Regions from separate parts of the Peribacillus sp. NPDC058002 genome, predicted to be linked through region 1. Evidence: riboswitches for the same ligand, from Rfam matches in the RefSeq annotation. Region 1 holds a riboswitch; the other holds the start of a gene.

Region 1 (8,643 bases):
CCCTGCCATCGCTGAGTAACCGATAAGCGAAATGGTCGTTAATGTCAGTCCTTGAATGATACCCGGTTTTGCCTCTGGAAGAAGTACATCCTTAATGATCATCCATGGAGTGGCTCCTACGGCAATTGCAGCTTCAATCACGCCTCTGTCTATTTCACGTAATGCCGTTTCAACGATTCTTGCAAAAAAAGGTATTGCGGACACCGACAGGGATACAGAAGCAGCTCTCGGGCCTATCGTCGATCCAGTTAGAAGATCCGTTAAAGGAAGAAGGGCGACCAAGAGAATGATGAAAGGGATTGAACGGACAATATTGACTGCGAATCCTAGAGATCGATTCACGATACTATTTTCAAAAAATAAATTCCTTGTTGTCGTAAACAGCAATACTCCAAGCGGTAGACCGATCAACAGGGCTACTGCAAGGGAAACACCGACCATATAAATCGTTTCAAGAAAGGCTTTATTAAGATCAGGTAAAATATTGACGATGGAATCAAGCAGTGACATGTTTTAGCACCTCCACAGAACTGGAACGATTTTTTATATATTGCAATGCCGAATGAACTTGAGCGGCATCGCCTATTAACTCGATGATTAAAATGCCTAAAGGGACATCCTGGATATACTCAATTTTACCGTGTAAAATATTCCCCTTTACTGAATGGGATTGGAGAGCATCCGAAAGGATCGACTCACCAGCGGTTTGCCCTTCGAATTGAATTTTAATGATCGTACCTTTACTTTCTTCAATCAAGTGCGGAGGGAGTGCGAAATCCAGAACACTGCTAATGAATTGCTTCGTTAACTCCTGCTTAGGCTGTGAAAATATTTCATAAACGGGACCTTCTTCAATTACACGGCCATCCTGCATGACGGCGACACGGTGGCATAGTTCTTTGACCACTTCCATTTCATGTGTAATCAACACGATGGTGATGCCAAGCTTACTGCTTATCTTTTTCAATAATTGTAAAATCGCTTTTGTAGTTGTTGGATCAAGTGCTGAAGTCGCTTCATCACATAATAGAACAGTGGGGTCATTTGCTAATGCACGGGCTATGCCTACCCGTTGCTTCTGTCCACCGCTAAGCTGCGCCGGATAGACATCTTTCTTATCGCTGAGCCCTACGATTTCCAACAATTCCAATACACGTAACCTGATGGCATCCTTCGATCGATGCGCGGCCTTTAAGGCGAAAGCGACATTTTCATAAACGGTTTTTGAACTGACCAGTGAAAAGTGTTGGAATATCATTCCGATTTTTTGCCGTTGTTTACGAAGCTCTTTACTTGATAAAGAGGTTAAATCAATGCCGTCGATGATGATATTTCCACCTGTCGGACGTTCAAGCAAATTCAAGCAGCGGAGTAATGAGCTTTTTCCGGCTCCACTGTAGCCGACAATTCCATACACTTCGCCAGTTTGAATGGTTAAAGACACGTTATCCACTCCGGTAACTCGGTTTTTCTTCGAGACGTATTCCTTTCGGACTGAACGGATTTCAATCATAAGCTTTCCCCCTTAAACATTAAAAAACTGCCCCTATCATTCAGAAAGAGGCAGCGAAATTATATCTCGTCTTATCTTTCAGAATGCAATCATTCTGCAGGAAGTGGCACCGTTCCCTAAGGGCGGTTGCCGGACATCACAGGGCCTGATCCCTCCGTCACTCTTGATAAGTAAATTATTATTTTAGAATATTTCAAGTTTTTCAATATAATCTATATTATTTGTAAAATTCAACAATGTCAATCGTTTCTGTAATTTTCGGGGTGATTTTTTGTTATTAAAGTTTAGAAAGGTCCGTTAAAAAGGGCTATCTTGCTATAATCCTGCATTTATTGTCCAGGTTAATTATTCCAAAATTTCCTTGTCAAAAGGGTAAAGTGGTAATACATTTGTTATAGTTAAAGTTAAAAAAAGGAAGACGAAACTATATTTGTGTAATGATGGGGAGGCAACTGAATGTTAGAGATTAACACGATAAATGATGTGGTTTGTGTGAACGGGACTCCTGGCGGGAACAAATCGGGGATGAGTGTTTATGTCTTTTTAACGGATGGTCTATTGATAGATACTGGCGCACAGATATTATTGGAAGAGCTCATTCCATTCTATGAGTCCGCAGACTTCGACTCAGTGGCCTTGACTCACTATCATGAAGACCATACCGGGTGTGCTGCATGGATACAGGAAAATAAAAAGGTCCCGCTTTTCATTCACCCGATGTCGGTTGAGGTTTGTGCAAAGGATGCCGTATATCCTGAATATCGTAAAATTTTCTGGGGAAAGAGAGACGCCTTTAAAGCTGAGCCGGTAGGGAAGGCCATTCATTCCCGCACCCAAACATGGGAGCCGATTTTTACCCCTGGTCATGCAAAGGACCATATGGTGTATTTGAATCACAGTAATGGCATGCTCTTTTCAGGAGACCTTTTCGTAACACCAAAAACAAAACTTGTCTTACGGGAAGAGTCTGTCCCGGTCATCATCGGTTCCATTAAAAGATTACTTCAATATGACTTCGGGGAAGTGTTTTGCTGCCATGCTGGGCATGTCCCTGATGGGAAGGTCATGTTTCGGAAAAAGCTCGATTATTTGGAAAACCTACAAGGTGAAATTTTACGCTTGCATTCTCAAGGGCTGACCGTTCATGAAATCCAGCAGGCCGTTTTACCGAATCGCTATCCCCTTATCGAGATTTCTGGGCATGAATGGGATTCAGAGCATATCATTACATCGATATTAAACGAAAATATTTTAAGTGCGAGGGAGAATGGAACTATTTGAATGCTATTTCAGGCTGATGTTTTCTATTTGTCACTCAAACAACTTCCATCCAGGATGTTGTTTTACTTGATTACTTATAAAAGACGGACTTTTTATAGGGGGAATGCAGTCCAAGCGGGAGATGAACGGGATAAGTAAAAAAGGGGAGCCCTCCATAAGAGGGCCCACATAAATTATTTATTTTCATTGGGATCTGTTTCATCATAAAAATCATGTGCTTCTTCGATGTTCTGAAGGTTAGCGACTTCATACACATTTCCGCCTGCCATTCCTTCATTGATGATACGGTCGATATCCAGGTAAACGGAGTCCTTGCCATCATATTCGGTATCCTTCAAAAATGTCATTTTTTCTTTATCCAAAATTAATCCCTCCTAGCCTTTTCTTTAGTTTAGGCAAAGGAGTTTTTTTTATTCTATTTAAGGATTTCATGAATGTAAAGAGGGTTCATTCATATACATGGAAGATCATTAAATCATGTACCATGCTTTTGAGTTTGGTTTCATCTGTTTCGGAAGGCGGGTTAGCTGTCCACTCGATGGATCCATCTTTATGATACAAGGCTTGGACTGCCTTCTTGTTGAAATAAAAGGAAATTTTCCATCCCGGCAGATTTTTATGCAATGGTGCCCATTGAAAATGAGTGATCATATGTATTACCTCCATATATACAGTTTCTCATTTAATTATAATGGAAAACGGTAGCTGGAGGTGTTATTTTATTGTCAGGTTGGGAAAAGTTAATTCAATGAAAAGATTTTTTAAATGCAAAAGCCTGTTTGTTTCAATTTCCACTTCATCGAATTGCATGGGCTTTGAGTTCACTTCATATATGAAGAGCGAACCCGATTCGTCTTCCCCTATATCAATGGAAAACTCTCCGAGAAACCCGATTTTTTTCGATAGAATCTCTCCGCATTTTTGGGCGATATTCGCTAATTTTTGATTCAGGCTTCTTGATTGCAGGTCTTGATAAGGAAAAAGCTTACCCCCTCGGGGAGTGTGGGTGGTGATTTCCTGAGTTTGTGACATCCTTACCGCTTTGCCGGTCACTTTATAAAAACCTTTTTCATAATGGACGAGAATCCGGTAATCATAACGGTGTCCAAAAAGTTTTTTTGGTCTGATCGCCTGTTGAGCAAGATAGCTCCTTTTTAATAAATCCCTTTTTTTTGTTTCCCAGAATGATGCGAAATCCGGGAAGGACTCACTATGCTTCAAGCTATTGAACAATAGTGTATCATCATCATTTTTGATTATGGTATAAATGCCCTTCCCTTGGCTTCCTTTGCAGGGTTTAAGGTATATATGCCTGTAGGTCTCCAGGAATGAATAAAGGCAATCGCTGTTTCGTAAGACCGTTGTGGGCGGAAGGTGTTTTGTGAGGAATCCATCTTCATTTAATGCTTCGAACATTACATATTTATCTATAAAACAGGGGTTGAATAGATTCATTCGGGAATCTTTAAAGTGTGTAATAAGATGTTGGAATTCCTCTGACGCCTCATAGCTCCTCGAAGGGATACGGTTATAGACGATGTCAGGGAAGGGTACTTTACATTCGATCCACTTCTTTGAAATGGAGGAAAAAACATACCCTCTCAACGAATCGGGATGAAGGGCATTTCCTGTGAATACATACGCCAATATTCCATGTTTTAATAAATATAATGATAGGTCCCGAAAAAGGGTCAGGTTTCCACCCAAACCTGATTCCTTTTTGGGATTGGAAACAGTTAAAATTCCGACGGTGAGCATCCGGTTACCGGGATATATCGTGATTGGAATCAGGGGTTGATTCGAATGGTCCTTTTTATAGCTGATTTCCTCTTTGGCAGAGCCCGCGAAAAGTTCAGCATTCTCATGATTGTGGTACCAATTTTCAGTGGGGCTATCGTAAAAAATGTTCATCGCGGTACACTGATTGATTTCGTAATCGTCTGTTCCGTAAGATAAATGGCATAATCAAGGCTTAGCTTTCTGGTCAGCAATTCGAAATCCTTGAGTTTTGGATGGGCGAATATGGAACGTCCAGGTTTGGAATTGGCTTCAAACATCCAAACCTGCCCTTTTTTATCCAATCCAAAATCAAATCCTATTTCTGCAATGATGCCGTCCAAGTTCTTTTCAATACTGTCACTTAAAATCAGCGCGGCTTCCGATAGCTTTCGTTCGACTTCTTTCGCCTCATCGTCATCTCCAAACAGTTCGGCAACCGTTTTGATGACACCCCCGCTTTTAATATGGGTAGTGACGCTGCCGGCACCGGCGATTTTTGCGGCAATCGCGGTTACCTGCCATTTTCCATTACTGTCCTTGTTCGTATGGACCCGGAAATCCACTGGACGTTTTTCAAATCGAATTAATGGGATGCCCTGCTGTACAATAAGGTTCTCAAGCGGTCGGTCGTGAAAAATATGTTTAACGATGGATTCCAATGTAGGGAATTTTTGCAGTTTATTTTCTTTTGCTTCATTTGTATAGCGACAATAGTAAACATCCTCATGCTTATCATAAAGAATTTGGTGAATCCCTAGACCGAGGCTGCCGTGAATGGGCTTTATATAAACTTGCCGGTAATGGGAAAGAAGGGTTTCCACCACGGACATGGATTGAAATGGATATGTTTCCGGCAAATAAGGCAATGCCCGCTCATCTGCGCATAGCCTTTCATTTACATCCCATTTATTGAAAAATCCAGGATTATACCATGGTATTGTATATTTTTTTTGGAATTTCCGCTTCACTTCTTTAGGTCCATCGCGGTTTTCCGTCAACCGATTTGGGAGTCGGTCATAGATGACATTAGGGAAAGGAAATTCATTTATGTGCCAGTGATCGTTAGCAAACACATAGCCTTTGATTGTCTCCTCATCCCAATTGATTACATTCTCTCCAAAAACAAAGGGGATGCAGCCCGTGGTCCTGCTAAGCGAAAGGAGTTTTGCGAAAAATTCCGATCTCTCCCCTAATGGTTTGTTTGAAACGCCAGTGAACCCTGAGGAAAATATTCCGACAAGCGGTCCGATATGGATGCTCTTGCCGTAAATGAATAAATGAAGGGGAATATCGGTATGATCGAATAGTAGGGATTCCGCAAGGCTTTCCGATAGGACGATTGACTGATTGACGGCTGGGTTTTGTTTGACGATGGCAGGACATGAATGCCGTCCGAAATAAATTAATTCAATCTCTGCCAAATCTCCAAGCTCTGAAGGATAGTAGAGAACATTGCCAGGGATAGAGGCAATTTCGGCAGGATAAGTCTTTCTCACTTTCTATTCACCTGCTTTCTGAAGATGTTCGGCTAAATACTGGCTATATTGAAACGGTGCGCGATGGATATCCTTCATGGTCTCCGGCTGTAGTGCCTGAATGATTTTCCTTCCGGGCTTGGAGTTGATGTCCATGATCCATAATTGGCCTCTTTTATCGATGCCTAAATCAATCCCCAATTCGAATAATCTTTCAAAGACAGCTTCGGTTTCTACGGGCAGGGTGCGAAGGATATGCTGAATCTTTTGTTCGACAGCAATCGAAATCGTTTCCGGGTTTCTTTTGTTGAAAGTCTCTAATGAAATGGCTTCCCCGCCTGTGGCAAGATTTGAAGTAATTCCGTCTTTTTGTCCCGTACGAATTCCGCGGCCCCGTTCCATCCATTGATTCTTCTCGTTTTTTTGAAGGAAAATCCGTAAATCGAATGGCTCATTATTTTGGTTGCAAAGTTCTAAATATGGCTGGCAAAGGTAACGGTATCGATTTAATAAATGCTGCAGCCATTTGTTAAGCTGAGATTTGGAGGAGAATGGGCGGTCATATTTGGTGCCCTTTTTCGTCATGGATACCAAAATGCCGCCTTCGGTTTTTGTTAGGAGATAAATTCCTGTACCGCCTGCACCAAATTCAGGCTTGATGATGATTTTATCCAGGCGTTCCAAATGCCCGGTAATATCTTCAGGTGTCGCCACTTGTACGGTCTCTGGAAAAAATGCCTGCAGGTGTGGATGGTTTTTTAGGATTTGATACACTTCCCACTTACCAGGAAGGCCCAGCCCTAAGAAATTCGAGTTATCTTTTAACCAATTGATTTTGTGTCGGGTTTCCGTTGACTCACGGACTAATCCGTGAAAACAGCGATCATATACAAAATCAGGTAAATCAAAAGATGTGGCGATCCAATTTTCATTCTCGGCATCAAAACGCTCGCCACGCACTTTTTTAAGATCCATATCAATATTTTCAGGTGAGAATTTACAAACTTTCATATTAAATGATTTAGCGGTTTTGGCTATTTCGTTGAAGTAGTTGTTTTCATGTGTATCCGACGCGGCCATTAATCCTATTAACACGAGCTAGCAACTCCTTTTTATGGATGGTTTTCGCGATTAAGGGCAAGCATGAAATCTATGATGGATTTTACTGATGGACGAAAGGTTTCATAGCTGCCTTGAAATTTTTTCGAAGGTTTTGAATTCACTTCGATGATCCATGGATGTGTATCAGTATCCAGTGCTAAATCGATCCCTAGCTCACCGAATGAATCGTCATGGTTTTCGACCAAGGCCTGGGCAGTATTTTTAGCCAGCCGTAGGAGCTTTTGATATATGCGGCTGGCATCCTGAAGGCCAAATGCTTCCTTTAGAAAGTCCGGCCCATTTTTCATCAATCCGCCTTGTGCAAGATTGGAAACGATTGTACCAGGGTCCCCAATCCGGGCAACCATTGATGAAACTTTCCATTCAAGCTGATCGTTCCGATGAAGAAGTATGCGGAAATCAACTTTTCTCTGATCGATTTCGAAAAGGGAAATCCCTTTTTGAAGAATGAAGGATCGTCTTCTGGAAAATCTTTTTAACGTTTCATACAACTTTTCATCCGTATCAGCAAAATGTACATTCTGGAGATGTCCGGATTGCTCGATTTTCCATTTTCCAGCTACTTGCGTTAATCTGCAAATATTCTTGCCTTGGCTGCCTGCTGAAGGTTTAAAGTAGATTACCGGATGCCTTTCTATAAAAGACAAGAAAGTTTCCTTTTCGTTAAAAAGGATCGTCTCTGGCAAATTTGGCAACAGCTCATCTTCTAAGATTAGCAGCTCATGTACATGATGTTTGGAGAGGAACCTTCCATTGAACATCGGTATCGACCGTTCCTCCAGTTCAGTTTTAAACAGCTTGAAAGAATGCGATTCCTCAAGTTTACGTGAATGTATCCGGTTATAAAATACATCAGGTATGGGGAGGGGAAAGGTCTGCCAGCCATTTTGCCCAGGCAGGTAGCCTTCCACAACTCCATCTTGAAGAGACTGCAGTTTCACTAAATAAAAGGGGATGCCCTGCTGATTACAATATGATTTCATTTCCTGATAAAATTTTTCCATCTCGCCGAATGTCCCGTCTTGCAACGGGGTCTGATTCATGAGTGAAGCGAAGAATGGACCTATTTTTATTGACCTTCCTTCCGCATGGTATGAGACGGAGATTGGATCGGAAAAAACGGGTAAGGATAAAATTTGGTTCATATCATATGAAAGTTTCAATGTAGGCTGGGATGACGGGAATGGCTGGACAAGTACCGGGACGGAACGGCATCCAGCCATGATCGTTAAGGATTCTCCAAATTGAAGGCCCCATTCCTCAAATAGTTTTTCTTCGATAAACAGTAGCGCCTTCTTTCTAGTCTCTGCGGAATTTACCGTAATGAAAACTTTCTGATGGTTAAGTTTCATAATAATTCCCCGTTTGCACTAAGTTTGATAACCTTTAATAAGTAAATGATGGGCAAATGTGGATAACACATTCTATGTTTTTTTTATTAGAAGGTGTCATCAAGCCTTTATTTCAAGCAAT
Region 2 (4,891 bases), on a different contig from region 1:
ATCCGATTTTATGATCCGCAAGATGGCACGATTAAAATGGATGGTCATGATATCAAGGATGTGTCACTGAAATCATTACGGGGACAAATGGGGATTGTTTCCCAGGATATCATTTTATTCAATGGCTCCATTCGTGATAACATCGTGTATGGCAAACTTGATGCTACAGATGCTGAAATCATCGAATCCGCCAAAGCGGCAAATGCGCATGACTTTATCAGTGCCTTTCCTGATGGTTATGATTCTCAGATTGGAGAGCGCGGAGTCAAGCTTTCAGGCGGACAAAAACAGCGCATTGCCATAGCTAGGGCACTTTTGAAAAATCCGCAAATCATCATTCTCGATGAAGCAACGGCGGCCTTGGATACAGAATCCGAACATTTGATCCAGCAAGCATTGTCACGTTTAATGAAAAAGCGGACCTCAATAGTAATTGCACATCGTTTATCGACCATTCATGATGCGGATCAAATTATCGTTCTGGAAAAAGGGCAGGTTCATGAAAAAGGAACACATGAAGAATTATTGCTAAACAACGGCAGATACAAGCAACTCCATGACTTACAGTTCCCTCAACTTAAAGCGATATCAAATTCCTAGCTACTTCTTAGAGGGCAAAAATGCACAGGAAGCCTTCCTGTGCATTTTTGCTTTCATTTGAAATCATAACTTTCCAAAACCCGGTTCGCAATGAGCTGATACCCTTTTTCATTCGGATGTAACTTATCACTGAAATACTCTGTTTTCTTTTTACCTTCAAAAAGATCATTTGTAGGAATGAATAACATCCTTTTATCTTTATCCGCTATTCCCTTTATTGACAGGTTATAATCACGAATGAGCTTTTCAAGTTTTTGATTGTCTTTTATTGGGTTATATAGTCCTACTACCAGAATATCCGCCTTTTCGTTTGCCTCTATCAAGGTTGATGTAATCTTTTTGAGATGGTCGATATACTCCCGTTTTCCCTCAATGATTTTTCGGTCACTTATTTTCTCCAAGTTCCCTCCGTTACTATTGATCAAGTCATTCGTTCCAATAAAAACGATGAAAGTATCGGCTTCATCAAGTTTCGTTTTAATGCGGTAATCATCAAGCTGTTTCATCACCCCATCCGTTTCCTGGCCTTTTATACCGTAATTCCAAAAACTCACTTTTTGTTCCGATTGCGGATTATTCAATTCATCCTCAAGGCCTTCTATATATCCTTCCCCATCCTTATCTCCTTTTCCATAGGTTAATGAATCTCCAAAAGCCATCACCCTTTGCACATCTTCTGACTCCGAGGCCTGAAATTCATACGCAGCAAAACATATAACGAGTACTATAATCAATAAACCTGCCAATTTTTTCATTTGATTCTCCTCTTGTCTCTTTACTAGAAGTATTTATTTTTTTACATACCCAAAAAATCTACAGTCTTAACATAAAAAAATTGTCAGATAAAGATTCAAGAGTGTATGATAATATAAAACTTTCAATGGATTGGGTGTCATTCACCGTCCCTTAAACAAAATACGGGATTACCCTTCATTCTGGAGATTGAATAAATGATAGTTAGGAGTTTAAATCATGGAAGAGCTCATAGCGTTTAGAGAGGCAGGACTATCCGATCTACCCAGAATTGTTGAAATATATAATTCAACAATTGCTTCAAGAATGGTCACGGCAGATACGGAGCCTGTATCCGTCCAATCGAGGGTTAAATGGTTTGAGGAACATCATTCAGAAAGTAGACCGCTATTTATCATTACTATAGAAGGGAAAACTGCTGGATGGATGAGCTTTCAATCCTTCTATGGCCGACCGGCATATAATTCCACTGCCGAAATCAGCATTTATATAGATGATTATTTCCGGGGAAAAGGAATCGGACAAACTTCGATTCAAAAGGCAATTGAATGGAGTCCAAAATTAGGTGTTAAGACTCTATTGGGTTTCATTTTCGCCCACAATACACCAAGCCTTAAGCTTTTTTCCAAATTCGGGTTTGAAGAATGGGCACATTTACCTCAAGTTGCCGAGTTGGATGGGATTGAGCGGGATTTGCTCATTCTTGGTAAACGTGTCGATATGTAATATCAATCTTTAGAGCTATTGCCTTGAGCAGTAGCTTTTTCATATTAATCGAGTGCGAATTGGCTAATTTAAAAATACCTATATGCTTTCTGGAGGTAAAAATGTTCACAATCTCTTTTACTTGTTAACGCATTTAATAGCGTATCCAATTCTTGACTGGCTTGAACAGTTAGCAGACTTGATAAGCCGTAAATTGCTGCCAAGTTAATCATTTCTTTTCTTTTCTCTTCTATTTTTTCTATAGTTACCTTAAGGCAAGGCATTATATAGCCACCTCCCATTTATTCAATTTTTTTACACTTTCATCATAATGAATATACTAGTTAAAATCAACTATTTTTCGGAAATTAAATGTGTTATTTTAAAGGATGAATGTGACAAAATGACTATTAATCCTGTAATTATGTATATTTTGTGTCATTTTCTATTAAACGCAAAAAAGCATCCACTAGTGTAGACTGTGAATGCTTACATCATATCTCTTATCCAAGAACCCAAACTATAGTCCATCGTTTACTATGTCATCCATTCAGAAGGTGACTCGGTATTTGGTTTATTTATAACAATCTTATATTCATCTTCAAGTACTTTTAATGGGGCATCATAAAGGTGCCTTTCATCAGAGGTTTTGTATACTCCATTGGCCAATAACTCTTCAATAAGCTTTGCCTTCCTCTGTTCGATCCTCTTAAATAATTCTGCCATGTAAATGGCTCCTTTCCTAGTCATCCTAGAGCCTGCTTCTAGTTAGCTAAACTTTATCAACTTGTTTTATTTTCACCAAATTATATATACCTTTTCTATTATGTCACTAAACGTTATTTCCCAAAAATAAAAGCCCCTTCTAATTCAAGAAGAGGCTGACAGTGTCCGTACGGCTCTTCTTATCTTCCAAGCATATGCTTGTTGGATTTAGCACAGTTCCCAAAACGGGTCCGCTGCCGAGGTTTCTTTGGGCCAAGTCCCTCCACCTCTCTGGATAAGAAATCGATATATAAATGATGTAGACATGATTTTATCCTAATAACCATCAAAAGTCAATTACCTGGTTCTCCCTTTTTTCCTGGACATAAAATGGTCCCTCTTTTAAATGCAGGTTGCATTTTCTTGTCTTTCTGATATGATGTCAGTAATTACATACAATTCACACCACTAGGGGAGTCTTTTTTTAAGACTGAGATGGAATTAGTTCCGGACCCTTTGAACCTGAACCGGCTCATACCGGCGGAGGGAAGTGGATGATATCGTCCATTTTCAGACTATATCCATCTACCCCGTTCCGTATTCAGGAACGGGGTTTTTTCATGAACAAAGGGATCCATTCTAAAGGAGGATGAACAATGGAGAATGTTAAATTAGAAACATTCAGTGATAGACTACATGCACGGTCAAAAGAGATTTGGAAAAGGAACCATTCACATCCCTTCGTCCAGGCAATTGGAAATGGTACGCTTCCTGAAAAGAAATTTGCCTATTACCTGAAGCAGGACTATATCTATCTCATGGATTATTCCAAGCTCTTTGCTTTAGGTGTAATCAAAGCTCATAACATCGAAACCATGGCAAAGTTTGCGAGTATTTTAAATGAAACCCTTCAAGTGGAAATGGATATTCATCGGCATTATGCTTCCGAATTCGGGATCACTTCCAAGGAATTGGAAGATACAGAACCTACTCCAACGACTCTAGCCTATACAGGCTATATGCTAAATGCAGCTCAGCATGGGACTTTGGCAGACTTGATCGCCTGTCTTCTGCCCTGCGCTTGGGATTATTATGAAATCGGTTTGCTACTGAAAGAACAAAATGGAGCAGCATTGGAAAACAATCGCTACGCAGATTGGATAAGGTCCTATTCATCTCCTGAATTCGGGGAAGCACATAAATGGCTGATCGCTTTGTTGGAAGAATTGACGGAAGGCATGCCAGAAAAGGAACTTCTTAGATTAGAAAAGCACTTTTTGGTTACTTCCCGATATGAATATTTATTTTGGGATATGGTTCATAATGAGCAAGATTGGCCGCTGTAGATGATGAATCCTGTCAAGAAACTGACGTTGACTGCCATGATCACGGCTATTACGACGCTGACCAGTTCATTTATTTTCATTCCTGCAGGATTTGCAAAGGTCTTTCCTATTCAGCATCTGGCAAATGTCCTGACGGCCGTTCTATTGGGGCCAGCTTATGCAGTGACACAAGCTTTTTTAGTTTCCATCATTAGAAACATGTCTGGTACCGGTTCAATTTTCGCCTTTCCCGGTAGCATGATCGGTGCACTTTTGGCTGCCATCCTTTACCGAAAAACACAAAGCTTAAAATTTGCCTGTTTAGGGGAAGTGATCGGGACCGGTATTCTCGGTTCCCTAGCCTGTTATCCACTTGCCCTCCTCCTATTGGGGGAAAAAGCTGCGCTCTTTGGTTTTTTACCGGCTTTTATGCTCAGTTCATTCGCTGGTGCGATTTTAGCATTCATATTACTTAAAATACTTCTAAAAAATAATTATATGAAGGGGTTTTTTTATGAAAACAGCATTAACCATCGCAGGCTCTGATTCAGGGGGCGGCGCAGGAATACAAGCGGATTTAAAAACATTTTCTGCACATGGTGTCTTTGGAATGTCTGCCATCACAGCCGTAACCGCACAAAATACAATGGAAGTCCGTTCAGTACAGCCAATTGAAACAGCAATCATATCAGATCAAATTGCAGCTATCTTTGAAGATATTCCTGTCGATGCAGTAAAAATAGGCATGCTAGGATCAAAAGAAATCGTGGAAACTGTCGCTGCGTCCCTTAAAACCTTCTTGC

Evidence for each region. A riboswitch is a leader RNA that binds a small molecule or an ion and turns the genes downstream of it on or off. The one in region 1 is predicted to bind S-adenosylmethionine.
Region 2: it holds a riboswitch for S-adenosylmethionine, as region 1 does, so the genes downstream of both, ACFVSH_RS17780 (Fur-regulated basic protein FbpA) here and ACFVSH_RS10585 (methionine ABC transporter ATP-binding protein) in region 1, are expected to answer to the same signal.

The regions. Positions count from the first base shown of each region.
Region 1 is NZ_JBHVQU010000043.1:95-8,737, forward strand. It holds partial or broken gene ACFVSH_RS10580 (methionine ABC transporter permease) at 1-510, opposite strand, end outside; gene ACFVSH_RS10585 (methionine ABC transporter ATP-binding protein) at 497-1,513, opposite strand; SAM riboswitch class I at 1,582-1,686, opposite strand; gene ACFVSH_RS10590 (MBL fold metallo-hydrolase) at 1,970-2,794, shown strand; gene ACFVSH_RS10595 (hypothetical protein) at 2,968-3,156, opposite strand; gene ACFVSH_RS10600 (YheE family protein) at 3,242-3,445, opposite strand; gene ACFVSH_RS10605 (YheC/YheD family endospore coat-associated protein) at 3,509-4,705, opposite strand; gene ACFVSH_RS10610 (YheC/YheD family endospore coat-associated protein) at 4,702-6,069, opposite strand; gene ACFVSH_RS10615 (YheC/YheD family endospore coat-associated protein) at 6,073-7,143, opposite strand; gene ACFVSH_RS10620 (YheC/YheD family endospore coat-associated protein) at 7,161-8,522, opposite strand.
Region 2 is NZ_JBHVQU010000118.1:6,794-11,684, forward strand. It holds gene ACFVSH_RS17760 (ABC transporter ATP-binding protein) at 1-600, shown strand, start outside; gene ACFVSH_RS17765 (GDSL-type esterase/lipase family protein) at 654-1,355, opposite strand; gene ACFVSH_RS17770 (GNAT family N-acetyltransferase) at 1,573-2,079, shown strand; gene ACFVSH_RS17775 (aspartyl-phosphate phosphatase Spo0E family protein) at 2,148-2,342, opposite strand; gene ACFVSH_RS17780 (Fur-regulated basic protein FbpA) at 2,596-2,784, opposite strand; SAM riboswitch class I at 2,961-3,065, opposite strand; TPP riboswitch at 3,224-3,329, shown strand; gene tenA (thiaminase II) at 3,420-4,109, shown strand; gene thiW (energy coupling factor transporter S component ThiW) at 4,113-4,634, shown strand; partial or broken gene thiD (bifunctional hydroxymethylpyrimidine kinase/phosphomethylpyrimidine kinase) at 4,603-4,891, shown strand, end outside.